One region of the Janthinobacterium glycogeni genome, then DNA from elsewhere that is predicted to be linked to it. Evidence: predicted binding sites of a transcription regulator. Region 1 holds the regulator's gene; each other region holds the start of a gene.
The links. The regulator FNR, encoded in region 1, switches genes on or off when oxygen is low (the NO sensors DNR and NnrR bind a similar motif). The targets are predictions, from matches to a motif close to TTGATNNNNATCAA.

Region 1 (4,402 bases):
GCCACGAAATCGCTCTTCGCGCGGTTGGCCGCCTCGGCCCGGTCGCGCTCCTGCTCCAGCTCCGCCGCGCGCGCTTCGAGTTCCTGCTGCAGGCGGTCGCGTTCGCCCATCAGGCCGTTGAACGCTTCCGTCAGTTCGCCGATTTCGTCGCGCTGCAGCACCGGTACGGGCGTGAAGCGGCTGCCGCTGGTGCGCAGCGCCTGCAGGGTGTCGCGCAGGCGCACCAGCGGCGAGAGCAGGCGCACGGTGACCCAGCCCAGCACGGCTGCGGCCAGCAGCGAGGCGAGTATGCTCCACAGCACCAGACGGTACAGCACGCCGTCGAACGGTTCGAAGGCGTCGTCGAGGGGCAGCGAGGCGGCCAGCAGCCAGTTCACCGATTTCAGGCGCTTGAAGCTGTTGACGGCCGTGATGCCGCGGCTGTTGGTGCTGACCATGCTGCCTTCGCCATCCATCTTCAGCAGCTGCGTGGTCGTCAGGTTGGCGTTCGGCTGGCGCGGCTGCAGCAAGCGGCTGGTATCGGGATGCAGCACGTAGCGCGGCACGGCGCCGCGCGTGAGGATGAAATAATAGCCGCTCTTGCCGATCTTTTCCGAGCGCAGGCGTCCCAGCAGGTTGTCCTTGTACAGGCGCAGCACGCCGATCACCACGCCGGCCACCTGGCCATCGGCGGCCAGCACGGGCGCGGCCATCTGCACGATGGGCATGCCGCTCGATTTGCCCAGCATCGGCTCGGTGATCATGGGCTGGCGCGTGCGCAGCACGGTCTGGAAATACTCGCGCTCGGCGACGTTGATGCCGGCGCGCCCCGCCACTTCCGGCATGTCGGCCACGACGGCGCCGTGCGCGTCGAGCACCAGCACGTCGTCGAACAGCACCAGCATCGAGCGGCGCGAATAGTAGTCGCGCAATTGGGCGGGCTGGGCGATCAGTTCCGGCGGCTGCTGCCGGGCCGTCAGGGTGACGATCTGCAGCAGCATGGCCAGCTTGTCGTCGAGTTCGGCGGCGGTGCGGGTGATCAGCGACGACTGCTGACTCAGCAGTACCCGGGTGAAGTCGGCGCGCATGTGCTGCACCTGGATCATGGTGACCAGCGCGATCATGGCGATCGAGGTCAGGCTGGTGGCCAGCGCGACTTTTGCTTTGATGCCGAGAGGCTTCATGATTTCCTTTTCAGTACCGGGCGGCACAGGCGGCAGATAATGCTGTCAGGAATTTTCCTATCAATACCCCAGCTTAGCAAGCGCCGCCACGCAAATTGCCCTCTCCGCATGGGCTTTTGACGATGTTGCCATATAATTAAAGGCTGGACGTGGTTTATTCGCCGAAATTGCGGTGAAATTGGCACACGGCAACCCTGTATGCAGTAAACTTCTTATTGCATTTTCTAAAAGGTACCGACATGACTGAAGCGCTCCTTACTCCGACCTTGCCCACAGTGACCGTGGAAGCGTTGCGTGCGCGATGCTCGACCTGCAGCATGCATCAATTGTGCCTGCCGATGGGCCTCGATGTGGGCGACATGGACAGGCTCGACCAGATCATCGGCCGCCGGCGCAAGATCGTGCGCGGCGCTTCGCTGTTCCGCATCGGCGACTCGTTCCAGAATCTGTATGCGATCCGCCTGGGGCACTTCAAGACCTACCAGATCAATCCTGGCGGCGAAGAGCAGGTGACGGGTTTCCAGATGGCCGGCGAACTGCTGGGCATGGACGCCATCAGCGCCGACCGCCACCACTGTAATGCGGTGGCGCTGGAAGACAGCGAAGTGTGTGAAATCCCGTTTTCCAGCCTGGAACAATTGCTGGGCAATATGCCGACCCTGCTGCGCCATTTCCATCGCATGATGAGCCAGGAAATCACACGCGAGCAAAGTGTCATGCTGTTGCTGGGCAACATGCAGGCGACGCAGCGTTTTGCCGCCTTTATCGTCAACCTGGCGTCGCGCTATGAAGCGCGCGGCTATTCGGCCAGCAAATTTCAACTGCGCATGTCGCGCGAGGAAATCGGCAACTACCTGGGCCTGACCATCGAAAGCGTCAGCCGTTTATTGTCGAAATTCAAGAAGGAAGGCTGGCTGCGCGTCTCCAACCGCGAGATCGAGATCCTGCAGCCGGCCAAGTTGAAGGCTATTACGGCCGGCACGGACGTCTGCAAATAACAGCACCGTCAAAACCTACTGCGCGTCGCGCTTTGCGGCCTGCGATGCTCGCTGGCTCGGCGCCCCCGTGCATAGCACAGCTGTGCTTCTCAGCCACAAATCACTGCCGCTCGCTACGGTTTTCCCGGCACTGTACGTTATAGTTCCTCATCGGCATGCAGCGCGATGCTGCGTTGCAGCGGCCAGGTCCAGATGCCCGACAGGCGCCACTCGCGTTTGTCGTTTTCCACCAGCACCTGCCAGCGGCTGCGCTCGAGCATCGGCAGCGCCACGGAAAAATTGCCGGCCGCATCGGGCTGCACCAGCAGCTTGATATCCTTTTCCGGCAGGGTCGCATGCGCCAGGTGCAGCAGCAAAGGCTTCTGGTACGCCTTGCCGAAGCTGTGCACGGAACCGCTGAGGCGCGCTGCAGCGACGTCATATGACAGGGTCGTATCCATGGCCAGGTCGCTGGCGATCGTGTCGCGCTTCAAATCCTGGTTGATCGCCTTGCCCTGCTTGTAATAGTCGCCCACCACCAGCGCGTCGGGCTGCGTAAACGCGATATAGCCCATGAAGCTGCCGACGACCACGGACAGGCCGGGACCGATCATCAGCAGCCATGGCCAGCGATGCTTGTACCACGGTGCAACGGGAGGTTGCAGTTTCAGACTGTCGGACATGGTATTTCTCCTGTGTAAACGGCCAGTCCCCATGCGGGGACTGACCTTCCTGCAACTTCGTGGCGGCGAGGGCAGCCGGTCCCCGTCCGCCTTTCCTTGTTAACGTGGCACGATGAAGACCGCGCTTTCACGCACATGCAGCGACGGGTCGTCCAGCGAGTGCAATTCGATCGCAATCTTGTTCGAGCCCTTTTCGCCGACGCCGTGCGGCACGCGCAGGCGGATCGGCCAGCCCAGCGTTTCCGTCGGCTGCAAGGTCACTTCTTCGCGCGTCAGCAAGGTCAGGCCCGGCAAGCCGGAAGCGCTGATTTTGAAATGCTGGCTTTGCTCGGAGGTGTTCATGATCTGCAGACGATAGACGTTTTCGATCATGCCGTCTTCCACTTCGCGTCCCATCGAACCGCGGTCGCGGATCACGTCCATTTTCAGCGGCGTGCGCAGCGCCAGCGAAGTACACACGGCGATGATGATCAGGGCCAGGATGGACGTGTAGATCAGCACGCGCGGGCGCATGGCGCGCTGGCGGATCTGCTTCGAATTGAAGTTGTTTTCCATCGCATGGTCGGTGCTGTAGCGTATCAGCCCCCGTGGCCGCTCGACCTTGTCCATCACGCTGTTGCAGGCATCGACGCAGGCGGCGCAGCCGATGCATTCATACTGCAGGCCGTTGCGGATATCGATACCGGTCGGACACACCTGTACGCACAAGGTGCAATCGATGCAGTCGCCCAGCTTGTCGTTGTTGCCGGCCTTCTTGCTCATGGCGCCGCGTGGTTCGCCGCGCTTGGCATCGTAGGTGATGATCAGGGTGTCCTGGTCGAACATGGCGCTCTGGAAGCGCGCGTAGGGGCACATGTATTTGCACACCTGCTCGCGCAGCCAGCCCGCGTTGCCGTAGGTTGCCAGGCTGTAGAACAAGACCCAGAACCATTCCCAGGGACCGAAATTGAGGGTGGTCACCTCGCGCGCCAGTTCCTTGATCGGCGTGAAGTAGCCGACAAAGGTAAAGCCCGTCCACAGGGCGATGGCGCCCCATACCAGGTGCTTGGCCGTCTTCTTGAACGCCTTGCGCACGGAGGGGCCCTGCTTGTCGAGGGCCATGCGCGCGCTGCGCGTGCCCTCGATGCGGCGTTCGACCCACAGGAAGATTTCCGTGTATACCGTTTGCGGGCAAGAGAACCCGCACCACACCCGCCCGGCAATGGCCGTGACGAGGAACAACAAATACGCACAGATGATCAGCAGGGCCGCCAGATAGATGAAATCCTGGGGCCACAGCACGACGCCGAAAATGTAGAACTTGCGCGTGGTCAAATCGAACAGCAGGGCTTGCCTGCCATTCCAGGTCAACCACGGCAAGCCGTAGAACGCGAGCTGGGTAAGCCATACGCATACCCATCGCCAGGTAGCGTAGCGTCCTTTGGCCTCGCGAGGGTAGATTTGCTCGCGGGCCGCATACATCTTGATGACTTGAGGTTCCATTACATCATTTCACGGGCGTCTGGGGATTCGACAGGCTCCAGACATACGCCGACAGCACGTGTACCTTGGATTCGCCGAGGAAGTCGCTGAAGGCCGG
Region 2 (4,402 bases), on a different contig from region 1:
CGTCGAGCATAGCGAGGGAAGTCTAAAGATGGTGTAAAAAGCAGGCCTGGCGCCGCAAGCGCGGCGTAAAGATGCGGTTGGCAAAGGCGGCAGCGGCCACAGGTGCACCGCGGCCGCTGATGGCACTTACTTTCCCTGGCGGCGGCGTGCCAGGAGGCCCAGCAGGCCCAGGCCGGCGAGCAGCATGGCATAGGTTTCAGGTTCCGGCACGGCGGAAATGAAGGCCCTGTAGTTGCTCAGATCCTTGGGCAGGCCCGCCACCGTGAAGGTGGTGCCGGCAGCCACCGGAGCGGCCCAGTGGAATACCAGTTCGCCCTGGCCGAAGTGGATGGCCAGGTAGTCATAGGCGGCCGCGCTCGTATAGGAATTGATGCCGCCACTCAGGCCTGCCGTGGTGCCGGCAGTGCAGCCCGAGGTGGCATTGTCGCAATACGAAACGGCGGCGCCCAGGCTGCTGCCGAAGACGCCATTGATATAGCCCTGAATGTCCGAAGGGCTCTGCGGCACCAGATTGTCATCATAATATTTCACCTGCAGTGCCGGCGATGGCGAATAGGTGACGGTGCTGCCGGCGATGACGAAGCCGCTGGCCGGGCCTACATCGACCCAGGTGGCGGCTTGCGCCGCACTTGCCAGCACGGTCACTGCGGCCAGCATGGATGCCTTGATGGCAATAATCTTTACGCTTTTCATGAAAATCCCCTTGTGCTTGAGACAGTCGCTTCATCGTGTTGGGACGCGTCCCTGCATGCCGGGGAAGTCATCCCATTGCCCATTTTTTAGCTATTTCCTGCGCGTAGCGGATACGCAGATGAAAGCTTACTCTTGATCTAAACTAATACAATTTTAATAATTCTATTGGTTTGCTTGACAACATCGCATACGGCTATGTATGGCTGTGCTAGCGATAGTGAACAGGATGTCGGGGGAGGGCTTGACAAGGCGCGCCAGCAGGTGCTGGCGGCTTCTCGGCTTTGGAGGAGAGGGGAGGCGGGACTTCAGTCGCTGTTATTGCTGACGCCAAACAGGCGATCCTTGGCATTGAGCAGCTTTTGCACCTTGGCGCCCATTTTCATCAGCTGCGCCATCGATTCGGGCGACAGGCGCTGCAAGTCGTCGAACCAGGTATTGGCCAGGTCGACCAGTTCATACATTTCGCGCATGCGCTCCTGCGCATACTGGTCCACCGGTTCCGTGGCCGGCGCCAGCAGCGCTTCGCGCAGCACCGTCAGGGTCGGGGCCACTTCGCGGCGGCGGCGCTCGGCGGCCACCACGCGGAAGATTTGCCACACGTCGCCCAGCGAGGAAAAATACTCGCGCCGGTCGCCGGGAATCCGCGACTGGCGGATCAGGCCCCAGCCCTGCAATTCCTTCAGGCCGATGCTCACGTTCGAGCGTGAAAAACTCAGGTGCTCCGCGATTTCGTCCGCGTGCAAGGGATGCTCCGCGACAAACAACAAGGCGTACACTTGCCCCACCGTGCGGTTAAAGCCCCAGCGGCTGCCCATCTCGCCGAAATGGCTGACGAAGGTCAGGATCAGCGGCGTCATTTGGATATTTTGAATTTTCATAATTATCTGAATTTTTTCACGCCAAACCGCCAGGGTCAATTGATATATGTCATGTTTCGCAGTATTATGCAAAAAATCGAATTTACAGAAAATTCTGAAAACTAAAAAAGTATAAGATGACGACCTCGCCACTGTCCTTGCCCCGCTTTATTCTTCCCCGTGCCGCCAGTCTGGCGCCAGGCGGCGCCGCCTTGCTGTGGCTGCCGCAAGCGGCCTTGCTGGCCTGGGCCGTGCAAGCCATGCTCGATGGCGCACCGTGGCGCGCGGCTCTGTTACCGGCCGCTGGCGTGCTGCTGCTGGGCGTGCTGCGCGCCGGCTGCGAAGCGTGGGGCGCGCGGCGCATGTATGCGGCCGCGCGTGCGCACCTGTCCACCTTGCGCGCGCAAGTGGCGCAGGCGCTGGCGCGCCGTTCGCCGCTGGACCGCCAGCGCGCGCAGTCGGGCCAGGCGGCCAGCGTCATCGCCGAGCAGGCCGAAGCCATCGTGCCCTACCTGGTGCGCTACAAGCCGGCGCGCTGGAAAGTCATGCTCGTGCCGCTCGTGATTCTCGCCGTCGTGACGCCGCTGTCGTGGATCGCCGCGCTGATCCTGCTCATCGCCGCGCCCCTGATTCCCGTCTTTATGGCGCTCGTGGGCATGGGCGCGCAGGCGGCCAGCCGCGCGCAGATGGTGGAAATGGGCAGCATGAACGCCTTCCTGCTGGACCGCCTGCGCGGCCTGGCCACCTTGCGCGCGCTCGACGCCGTCGACGCCACGGCCGCGCGGCTGGACGCCTCGTCGCAATCCGTGCGCCGGCGCACGATGGCGGTGCTGCGCATCGCCTTCCTGTCGTCCGCCGTGCTGGAGCTGTTTTCCGCGTTGGGCGTGGCCATGGTGGCCGCCTTCATCGGCTTTTCCTTGCTGGGCAGCCTCCATTTCGGCACCTGGGGCCGGGAACTGACGCTGGGGCAGGGCTTGTTCATCCTGCTGCTGGCGCCCGCGTTCTTCGAGCCGCTGCGCGAGCTGGCCGCCGTCTGGCACGACAAGGCGGCCGGCGAAGCGGGCCTGGCCGGCTTGCACGACCTGGCGGGCGAGGGCGTGCCTTTGCCGGGCGCCGGTGTGGAAGTGGCCGCCGTGTCCGCCGCCGCCATGGCGGTGGCAGCGCCGCCCGCCATTGACATCCATCAACTGCGCTTTGCCCATCCCGGCGAAGCGGCCGTGTTCGACCGCTTCGACCTGAAGGTGAGGGCCGGCGAACACGTGGCCCTGCTGGGCGCCAGCGGCGCCGGCAAGACCACCTTGCTGTCCCTGCTGGCCGGCTTGCTGCCCGCCAGCGGCGGCGATATCCGCATCGGCGGCGTGCGCCTGAATGACAGCACCGTCAATACCGTGCGCCAGCGCATGGCGTGGATGGGGCAGCGCCCCCACGTGTTTGCCGCGTCCGTCAGCCAGAACGTGACCCTGGGCCGCGTGGACGCGAACGCCGCGCACGTGACGCAGGCGCTGCACCTGGCCGACCTGGCTGGCGTGGCGCAGGCGCAGCCGGCCGTCATGCTCAGCGACGGCGGCCACGGCTTGTCCGGCGGCGAAGCCGTGCGCCTGGCGCTGGCCCGCGTGGCCCTGCATCCGCATGCGGATTTGCTGCTGGTCGATGAACCGACGGCACACCTGGACAGCGAAACGGCGGCGCGCGTCACGGACGCCTTGCTGGAGTTGGCCAAGGGCAAGACGATGCTTGTCGCCACGCACGACCCCGTGCTGGCCGGCCGCCTGCAGCGCACGGTGCAGGTCGATGCCGGCGCCCTGGAACAGGAGTTGCGCGCATGAAAACTTCACGCATAGCGAACCCCGTCCTGCGGCAATTGCTGCTGGTCCAGCCCGGCAAGCTGATCGGGGGCGCCATGCTGGCGGCCCTGACGGCGGTGGCCGGCATGGCGTTATTGGGCTTGTCCGGCTGGTTCATCACGGCCACGTCGATCGCCGGCCTGCACGCGTCCACCGCCATCGTGTTCGACGTCTTCGGCCCGTCGGCCGGCATCCGCCTGCTGGCCATCGGCCGCACGGGCTCGCGCTACGCGGAGCGGCTCGTCACGCACGACGCCACGTTCGCCGCGCTGGCCGGCATCCGCGTGCAACTGTTTCGCGGCTGGTCGCGCCCGGAAGCGGCCAGCCGGCTGCTGCGCCAGCCCGCCAAGCTGCTGTTCCGCCTGACGGCCGATATCGACGCGCTCGAAGCGCTGTACTTGCGCCTGCTGGTGCCCGCCTTCACGGCACTGTGCGTGGCCATGCTGGCCGGCGTGGCGCTGGGCGTGATGCAGTGGCAGCTGGGCCTGGGCCTGGCCGCATGGCTGCTGGCCGCCGGCGGCGGCATCGGCTGGCTTCTGGCGCGCCGCGCGCGCCGTCCCGCCATCGTGCGCTCGCGCGCCATCGAAAGACTGCGCTCCGCCACCATCGACCTGGTGGCGGGCCAGACGGACCTGGTGATGGCGGGCCGCATCGACGCCCAGTGCGCCGCGCTGGGACAGATCGACCGCGCGCTGGCGCAAGCCGATGTCGCCTTGCTGCGCCTGGAAACGGCGGCCGGCGCCGCGTATGGCGTGGCGGGCAGTGCGACCCTGGCAGCGGTACTGCTGGCCGTGGCCGCATTGGTCGAACAGCAAACGATGAGTGTGCCGCTGGCGGCCCTGGCCCTGCTGATCGCCCTGACGGCCGTGGAACCGTTTGCGGGATTGCGCCGCGGCGCGCTGGAAGCGGGCCGCATGCTGCTGGCCATGCGCCGTCTGGCGCCGCGCCTCGATGCTCAGGAGATCGCAGTGCCGCCGGCTGACAGCGCACCGGGCTTGCGCCTGGAGC
Region 3 (4,402 bases), on a different contig from region 1:
TTCACGATAATTTTGTATATTAGGCAGCTATTGAGCAATTTGCAATTTCGATAGCGCTTGCACAACACAGTCGCCCAGGCGGCACCCGATTCCTCTTCCTGATGCGGATGGCGATGTCTTCTACTGCAAGCGAACACCCCTTGTCTGCTGAAAAAAGACCGCAGTGGCTGCTCGGCTTTGTGATGTCGATGATGGTAGGCTTGCTGTTCTACATGGCCGCCTCGCTGTCGATCGAAAACGATGCCGGCGACCTGTTCAACAATCTGGCTCGCAATACCCAGAAAAACATCGAATCGCGCGTCAAGTCGTATGCCAACCTGTTGCGCGGCACGGCCAGCCTGTTCCACGCCAACGAACACGTGAGCCGCGAGCAATTCCACCGCTATGTGGCGAACATCGCCCTGCAACAGAACTACCCGGGGGTGATGAACCTCAATTACAGCCAGGAACTCGACGAGACGCGGCGCGCCGCCTTCGAAGCGGCCGTGCAGCGCGACTATCCGCCCGGGCGCGACGGTTATCCGGCGTTTGCCATCCATCCGCCCGCCCCGCGCGCCCACTATTCCGTGCTGGTGTACATCGAGCCGATTGCCAGCGCCCCGGAAAAGTACGGCTATGACATCGCCTCGCGCCCCCTGATCGCGGATCTGCTGGCGCAGTCGCGCGATTCCGGGCAGATCAGCAATTCCGGCGTGCCCGTGCCGATGGAAGGCCGTCCCCACTTGACGGGCATGGCCATGCGCCTGCCCGTGTACCGCTACGGCATGCCGGTCGATACGGTGGAGCAGCGGCGCGCCGCTTACCAGGGTTCCGTCGGCATCGGCTACGACCTGGTGACGATGATGCGCAGCGCGCTGGCCGACATGCCGGTGCGCAACGTCCGCCTGACCCTGTTCGATATCGGCCCGCAGGCGCTTGAACAGCCGAACGTCCCGCTGCGGCTGCCGCACGATATGCGCCCCATTTTCGATAGCACGACGGCGGGCATGCACGCGCCATGGTGGCTGCCCGGCAGCTCGGGCCGCTACCTGAGCAGCACGATGCTGATCGAACACAATGGCCGCCTGTGGCAAGCGCTGTTCAGCGTGCGCAAGAGCGACCTGTACACGCGCTTCGACGCCTTCTTGCCATGGCTGGCCCTGCTGACCGGCTTTGCCAGCGCCATGCTGCTGTACATGCTGTTCCACACGCTGGCATCATCGCGCCAGCGCGCCATCCAGATGGCGACGGGCATGACGGAGGAATTGCGCGCCAGCCAGATCCGCCTGCAGCTGTCGCACCAGAAACTGCGCCGCCTGGCGGCCCACGCCGACCAGATCAAGGAAGAAGAACGCAAGCGCATCGCGCGCGAAATCCACGACGATCTGGGACAGAACCTGCTGGTGCTGCGCATCGACGCCGACATGCTGGCCTCGCGCACGCAGCGCCGCCACCCGCGTCTGAACGCGCGCGCCCGCTCGACCCTGGAGCAGATCGACGCCACCATCAAAAGCGTGCGGCAGATCATCAACGACTTGCGCCCTACCGTGCTGGACCTGGGCGTGAATGCGGCCGTCGAATGGCAGGTGGCGCAATTTCGCCAGCGCACGGGCATCGCCTGCGAAGTGAATGAAAGCCATGGCGACATTTGCCTCAGCGATCAGTGCGCGACGGCCCTGTTCCGTATCCTGCAAGAATCGCTCAGCAATATTTCGCAGCATGCGAATGCCAGCCGCGTGCAGGTCAAGCTGGAGAAGTGCCGCGATACCCTATCGATGAGTATCAGCGACAACGGCGTGGGCGCGGCCATCGAGGGGCGCAACAAGCTGGGCTCGTTTGGCCTGGTGGGCATCGAGGAACGCATCAAGTTACTGGGCGGCACTTTCTACATCGAAAGCAGCCCCGGCGCCGGCATGACCGTGCACGTCAGCGTGCCGCTGGGCGCGGACGCCACCGCGTTTCCCTACCAGGAAGAAAGCCGGGCCAGCGGCTGACAGGCGCGCTCCCGCTTGAAACAAGCTCAGCTTGCATATTTCGTAATTAGATGCAATATTGATGTAGAACAACTCAGCGCCCGCCCGCCATGGGTCAGGCATTCCTCGACTACTTGCCAGGAGTACACACCCGCCGCCTTCCCTAGTTTCACCGTATTTCCCACAACGCTCTTTACCAAAGGACATTCATGGATACGAACGACAGTTTCAAGGCAATTGCCGATTTGAATTTGGACGCGATCAAGGTCAAGCTGATGCACCGGGAGTCAGGCGAAGGATGGAGCCTGGAAAAGGCAAATGCGGTGGAATTCGAATACCGCCGCTTCCTGATCCTGATGAAACAGTTTCCGGAAGAAGAAACGGCGCCACTGATGGATGTCGACACCTTCTGGCACTACCACATCCTCGACACCCTGAAATATGCGGCGGACTGCGAGCAGGTGTTCGGTTACTTCCTCCATCACTTTCCGTACATCGGCTTGCGCGGCGAAGACGACGAAGCGGCGCACCAACGCGTGGGCGAGCGCATGAAGCAGTTGTATGAGCAAACGTTCGGAGAAGATTACATCCGCGCAGAAACGGCGTATTCGGGGCGCGCCGTACAGGCGGCGTATTCGGGACGTGCGGTACAGGCAGCGTATTCTGGACGCGCGGTACAGGCAGCGTATTCCGGACGCGCGGTACAGGCGACCGCTTACTCGGGCCGGGCCGTGCAGACGGCGTTTTCCAGTGCGGCCGTGCAGGCGACGGCGTATTCGGGCCGCGCGACGGGCGCTGCCAGCACCGCATTTTCCAGCGCGCCTGCCTCTCTGGCCGCGGCGGTGGTCAAATCGTCTTCGACTGGCCTGGAAACGGGGCGCTTCTATGTCGATCGTCCGGTACTGAACCGCGACGCGCAATAGACAAGCGGAAAACAGCTGTGGCTGCCGCACGCGGCAAGCCTGACTTACCCAGACGGCACCTCTCAGTTTGCCGTCTGTCAGGCGCTCTTAGGCAGCCATCAACTCGCGCAGTTCACGAATGCTGAAATCGCTGATTTCATGCATGCGGATGAGGATCGTGGCGCCGATCGGCAAGGTGTTGTGACGAATCTTGCTGATAACAGGTGGCGCCACTTCCAGAGCTCGCGACAAGGCGGCATCGTTTTTCAGTTGCAGCTTGTCGATGATCGCATCGAGGACGCGATTCGGGTTGTAGGTAGGCAAAGAGGTAATTTGTTTGAGAGACATGATCAAAAATCCGTACTTGTTGTATTAGAGCAAAAAGAAACCGAATGCCTCTTTCGCTATAATTCAGGGTAAACACACGAAAAAGCGCCATCACTTATGCGGCTTTTACGCCACAAACAATATAATACACGCTATTGTTGATTTTTGCGTAACTTAAAGCAAAATTGTGATAATTGAAGAGAATTGACGCACTTGGAATGTGCTAGAGGATAACCCAAATCGGGAAAATTTGCTGCAAGTCATCAATTTTTACAATGAGGAACGCCGCTGTGCATGAGCCAGGCAATCGCCATGAGGGCGCCCAGGCGGGTCATTTCCGCGGATAGATGCCAGCCTTGCGCGGCCACGCCGGCCGGGGTGGACGAAAGGCAGTTGCATGAAAAATCGTCGATGCGGCACCAGGCCAGCTGCCGGCGAATTTCATCGGGCGGCGGCGGCGGCTGCAGCGCTCGTTCGCGCCGGCGCATATACGCGCGGACCTGCTCCTTGCTGGGGTGACTCGTAGCTCGCATGGCTCGCTCCTGCTGACGGGAAACAGCGTCGCGCTGTGTAGAGCCCGCCACAAGAGGCCCGGACGCGTGACGACATTGCTCACCATATCGCCAGCGCGCCCTGACGCGTTTGTGCTGCATCAAATGGCACGGCCCCGGCGTTGCGCCGCAGCCCGTGCTGTCCCACGACCTGGCGGCCAGAGGCACAGCCCCCCCATCCTTATTTCTTTTGCTGGCGCACGCGCTGTTGTTGTTTTTCCTGCGTTTGCTGGCGGTTCTGCTTGCGCTCGAACAGGGCAACCGCATCTTTCTTGGCTTGCTCGACGGTACGCATTTCCTCATGCGCATCGTGCGGGACAAAAAATTCGGCGTCCTGCGCCGCCACGACCAGCTTGATGGCGGCGTCATCGTCGAGGTCGTACAATTCCGTCAGGACGGTGGTGACCTCGTCCAGGTATGCTTCGTAAGTGAGGGTGCTCATGCTGTCTTCCTTAAGTGAGTGGCGCAGCGCGGGAACGGCGCGCTGCGCGCCGGCCCAGCAAAGTGCGCAGATAACCGGCCATTTTACCCGATGCGGCCCCCGCCGGCTGCCGGCGCCTGCAAGGCATCGGCCACGCGCGCGTAGCGCAGGCGCACGCCCAGCTCGCGCTTCATGCGCGTATTGTGCAGGCGGCGCGATTCGGACATGAACGACAGCAGCATCGGCGTG
Region 4 (4,402 bases), on a different contig from region 1:
GAATTAATCATGGGGCCAAAGCTGGCCACCTTGACGGGCTTGACGCCGCAAAATTCCAGGGTCGTCTTGCGCAGCTGGTGAATGCCCGGCATGCGGTAGACCCAGCGGAAATACCAGGGCGGCGTGTCCATCGCCACCAGCAGCTGCGCCGTGCGGCCTTTCAGCAGTTGGGCGGGAAAGGCCTTGCCAGGGCGGTATTTGAAGGCAAAGCCGGGCAGGAAGATGCGGTCGACAAAACCTTTCAGCAGGGCCGGCGCGCCGCCCCACCAGATCGGGTAGGCGAACACCAGGTGGTCGGCCCAGCTGATGGCTTCCTGCGCGGCCAGCAAGTCCGGCTCCAGCGGCTGCACCTGGCGGTAGCCTTCATGCAGGTTCTGGTCGAAGTCCAGCTGGCCCAGGCGCAGTTCGCGCACGGTATGGCCTGCGCTGCGGGCCGTGGCGGCGTAGGCCTCGGCCAGGGCGGCGCAGAAACTGTCGCTGGACGGGTGGCCGAGGATGATCAAGACGCGTTTGGGTGCTATTTGGGGCATGATGCGGGCTTTCCAGTAAAGAACAGCCTGCATGCTAAAGCCTGCCCCTAGTGGCAGAGTCAAGCGGCCGCTTGCAGACGCTGGCGCGCCAGGCAGTCACGGATTTCCGTGTCGATGTCGGCCAGCTGCGCGTCGAGCTGGCGCAGGCGGGCGATATCCTGCCGCACCTGCGCGCGCTTGGCGTTGATGTGCCGCGACAGGGCGGCCCAGTCGGTATCGTCGCCGGCCAGGACGGGCAGCAGTTCGGCCAGGCGGAAGCCCAGCACCTGCGCCTGGCGTATCAGTTTGACCTGCACCAGGTCGTGCTGCGTGTAGACGCGATAGGCGCCGGAACGGCGCACGTCGCCCAGCAAGCCCAGCGCTTCATAGTGGCGCAAGGCCTTGGGCGAGGTGCCCGCCAGGCGGGCGATTTCTCCGATGTACATGCGTGATCCTTTCTCAAGCGTGAGCGAATCTTACCGCAAGGCAGTGGCGCCCAGGCGGCCCAGGCCGCTTCAGGCCCGGCGCGGCGGAATCTTTTTCGCCGTGCATTCGGCGCAAGTGCCGTACAGCGACAGCGCGTGTTCATGCAGCACGAAACCGCGTTCGGCGGCGATCTCGTTCTGGCGCAGTTCGATGCCTTCGTCGACGAATTCATCGACCTTGCCGCACCCCGTGCAGACGAGGTGGTCGTGGTGCTGGCCTTCGTTCAGTTCGAAGACGGCGTGGCCCGATTCGAAATGCCGGCGAAACAGGATGCCGGCCTCGGCAAACTGCATCAGCACGCGGTAGATGGTGGCCAGGCCCACGTCGATCTTTTCGGCCAGCAAGAGTTTGTAGACATCGTCCGCACTCAGGTGCTTGATGCCGCCTTCTTGAAACAGCTGCAGAATCCGCAAGCGGGGGATGGTCACTTTCAAGCCCGATTCACGCAGTTCCCTCAATATATCCATGTCTCCCATTCCTTTTTGTAGTCGTTGAGCGAGGTAAGCCATTATATCGCAAATGATAATCATTACCATTCTCATGTGCGCACTGAAAATAGTATGCGGCAAGGGCAGGCGGCAATCCAGTGACATCGGCGCAAGTAGCCATTGCGCGGCCGGCTGGCCGCCGGAATGGGGGCATGCAAGCGCTCACGCTGCATTGCCGCATTTTCTTGACCTGCGCAAAGGAAAAAATCCCTGTAGTGATGCTATCTAGCACTATTTGATGTGGATCAAAGTTTTTGTTGCACTGCACTCTTAGACTTCGCAGCGTTACTTAACGACAAAAAGAGGGAACTAGAATGAAAAAGTCCGCAACTGCAGCAGCAATCGTCCTGGCCGCCATCGGCGCCTTCGCCGGCAACGCCATGGCACAGGAAAGCCCATGGCTGGTCCGTGCCCGCGCCGTGCACATCGATCCGGCCAACAAATCTGCTCCTGTTGGTGGCATCGGCGCATCGGACACGATCCACGTCAGCAGCAAGACGATTCCTGAAATCGATATTTCGTACTTCTTCACGCCGAACATCGCTGCCGAGCTGATCCTGACGTATCCGCAAAAGCATGACGTTACCTTGTCCGGCACGAAGATCGGCACCTTCAAGCACCTGCCGCCGACCCTGTCGCTGCAATACCACTTCATGCCGGAAAAACAGTTCAGCCCATACGTGGGGGCCGGCATCAACTACACGAATATCTCGGATGTGAAATTGCTGAACGGCGCAGGCCGCCTGGAGCACGACAGCTGGGGCTACTCGCTGCAAGCCGGTGTCGATTACAAACTGGACAAAAACTGGTCCTTGAACTTCGACATCAAGAAAGTACAGATCCGCAGCGACGTACTGGCCGGTGGCGCCAAGATCAGCGAAGTCAAAGTCGATCCTATCCTGATCGGCGTTGGTGTGGGTTACCGTTTCTAAGCATTGAATGACAGCGCCCGCAAGGCGCGGACAATAAAAAAGGACGGCTTCGCCGTCCTTTTTACGTTTGGTGCACGCCGTTTATTTTTTCAGCGTCTTTTCCAGCGCCAGCTGGTAGTCCGTCTTTTCGTAGCCGGCCAAATACTTGTTCGTCGCGTCGAGGAAGGCGCGCGAGCGGTAGGCCGCTTCCAGGTCCTTGACCCATGGCTTGGCCTTGTCGGCCGTGCGGATGGCGACAAGGTTGATGTAGCTGTCCGAGATCTTTTCCACGGCGAGGGCCGACGTCAGCTTCATGCCCGCAGCCAGGGCGAAGTTGCCGTTGACAAAAGCGTAGTCGGCGTCGGCCAGCGAGCGTGGCAGCTGCGCCGCTTCCAGCGGCACCAGTTTCAGCTTCTTCGGGTTTTCCAGCACGTCGCGTTCGGACGCGCGCAGCGGGTCGACGTTCGGTTTGAGCTTGATCCAGCCCATCTTGGCCAGCATCACCAGCGCGCGCGCCTGGTTGGTCGGATCGTTCGGCATGGTGATGGTGGCGCCGTTCTTGACTTCCGCCAGCGTTTTCTGCTTGCCGCCGTACAGGCCGATCGGCATGGTCGGCACGGTGATCAGTGCGCTCAATGGCAGCTTGTTATCGGTGGCGAACTTGGTCAGATACACGATGTGCTGGAACACGTTGGCGTCCAGCGAACCTTCGGCCAGGGCGTAGTTCGGCTGCACGTAGTCGTTGAATTCCACGATCTTGACCTTGTAGCCCTGTTTTTCCAGGATAGGCTTGATGCCCAGCTTCAGCTGGTCTGAATACGGGCCGGAGCTGGTGCCGATGACGAGTTCTTTCGGGTCCTTGGCATGGGCGGCGGTGGCGAAGGCCAGGCTGGCGGCGGCCAGGAGCAGATTGCGGCGAAGGTGGTTCATGCAGGTCCTTGTTTCTGAATAGGGATTAACGTTTGTCGAGGCGCTTGGCGATGCGCGTGCCGGCGAACTGGATGGTTTGCACCAGCACGATCAGGATGGCCACGGTGGCGACCATGATGTCCGTCTCGAAGCGGTAGTAGCCGTAGCGGATGGCCAGGTCGCCGATGCCGCCGCCGCCCACCACGCCGGCCACGGCCGAATACGACAGGAAGCTGATCGACAGCACGGTCAGGGCCAGCACCAGGCCGGAACGCGCTTCGACCAGCAGCACGCGGAAGATGATCTGCATTTCCGACGCGCCCATGGCGTGCGCCGCCTCGATCACGCCGCGCGGCACTTCGCGCAGGTTCTGTTCCACCAGGCGCGCCAGGTAGGGAATGGCGGCAAACGACAGGGGCACGCTCGCTGCCAGCGGGCCGATCGAGGTGCCCGCGATGATGCGCGTAAACGGCGTCAGCGCGACGAGCAAAATGATGAAGGGGAAGCTGCGCACGGTATTGACCAGCCAGCCGAGGATGGTCGACAGCGGACGGTTTTCCAGCGACTGGCCTTCCGAGACGAGGAACAGCAAAATGCCCAGCGGGCCGCCGATCAGGACGGCGGCCGTGAGGCCGATGCCCAGCATGGTCATGGTCTGGCCCAGCGCCACCCAGATTTCCGGCAGCAGCTTGATGACGTTATTGATCGATTCTTCAAACATGTGTTGCATCCTTCCATGCGGTGGCTTCAAACGCCTCGGTGCCGTAATACGCCAGCTCGCGTCCCAGCGCCGTCTTGCGCGGGGTGGCCGTGTCGCTCAGATCGAATTGTTCGGCGATGGCGCCGTTTTCCACGACGGCCACGCGGTTGCAGATGGCGCCCAGCACCGACAGCTCATGGCTGACGATGACGATGGTCACCCCCAGGCGCGCATTGATGTCGCGCAGGGTGTCGAGCAGGGCGCGCGTCGTTTCCGCGTCCAGCGCGGACGTCGGCTCGTCGCACAGCAGCACGTCGGGGTGGCTGGCCAGGGCGCGGGCAATCGCCACGCGCTGTTTCTGTCCGCCGGACAATTGCGCCGGATAGCTGTGCAGCTTGT

Region 2: cydD (thiol reductant ABC exporter subunit CydD) is a predicted target of FNR. The motif match lies at 1,611-1,624, and genes of this name have one in related genera.
Region 3: ACQ4W4_RS14175 (glycine-rich domain-containing protein) is a predicted target of FNR. The motif match lies at 2,032-2,045, and genes of this name have one in related genera.
Region 4: ACQ4W4_RS01140 (OmpW/AlkL family protein) is a predicted target of FNR. The motif match lies at 1,719-1,732, and genes of this name have one in related genera.

The regions. Positions count from the first base shown of each region.
Region 1 covers NZ_JBNYXP010000006.1:376,511-380,912, forward strand. The annotation lists gene ACQ4W4_RS16820 (response regulator) at 1-1,163, opposite strand, end outside; gene fnr (fumarate/nitrate reduction transcriptional regulator Fnr) at 1,403-2,161, shown strand; gene ACQ4W4_RS16830 (FixH family protein) at 2,299-2,823, opposite strand; gene ccoG (cytochrome c oxidase accessory protein CcoG) at 2,923-4,305, opposite strand; gene ccoP (cytochrome-c oxidase, cbb3-type subunit III) at 4,310-4,402, opposite strand, start outside.
Region 2 covers NZ_JBNYXP010000007.1:103,695-108,096, forward strand. The annotation lists gene ACQ4W4_RS17650 (PEP-CTERM sorting domain-containing protein) at 127-693, opposite strand; gene ACQ4W4_RS17655 (GbsR/MarR family transcriptional regulator) at 999-1,550, opposite strand; gene cydD (thiol reductant ABC exporter subunit CydD) at 1,688-3,376, shown strand; gene ACQ4W4_RS17665 (amino acid ABC transporter ATP-binding/permease protein) at 3,373-4,402, shown strand, end outside.
Region 3 covers NZ_JBNYXP010000005.1:280,597-284,998, reverse strand. The annotation lists gene ACQ4W4_RS14180 (sensor histidine kinase) at 114-1,973, shown strand; gene ACQ4W4_RS14175 (glycine-rich domain-containing protein) at 2,162-2,875, shown strand; gene ACQ4W4_RS14170 (hypothetical protein) at 2,963-3,202, opposite strand; gene ACQ4W4_RS14165 (hypothetical protein) at 3,445-3,669, opposite strand; gene ACQ4W4_RS14160 (hypothetical protein) at 3,914-4,174, opposite strand; gene ACQ4W4_RS14155 (SDR family oxidoreductase) at 4,258-4,402, opposite strand, start outside.
Region 4 covers NZ_JBNYXP010000001.1:249,489-253,890, reverse strand. The annotation lists gene ACQ4W4_RS01155 (NAD(P)H-dependent oxidoreductase) at 1-530, opposite strand, end outside; gene ACQ4W4_RS01150 (MerR family transcriptional regulator) at 590-955, opposite strand; gene fur (ferric iron uptake transcriptional regulator) at 1,025-1,462, opposite strand; gene ACQ4W4_RS01140 (OmpW/AlkL family protein) at 1,798-2,415, shown strand; gene ACQ4W4_RS01135 (MetQ/NlpA family ABC transporter substrate-binding protein) at 2,497-3,324, opposite strand; gene ACQ4W4_RS01130 (methionine ABC transporter permease) at 3,350-4,024, opposite strand; gene ACQ4W4_RS01125 (methionine ABC transporter ATP-binding protein) at 4,017-4,402, opposite strand, start outside.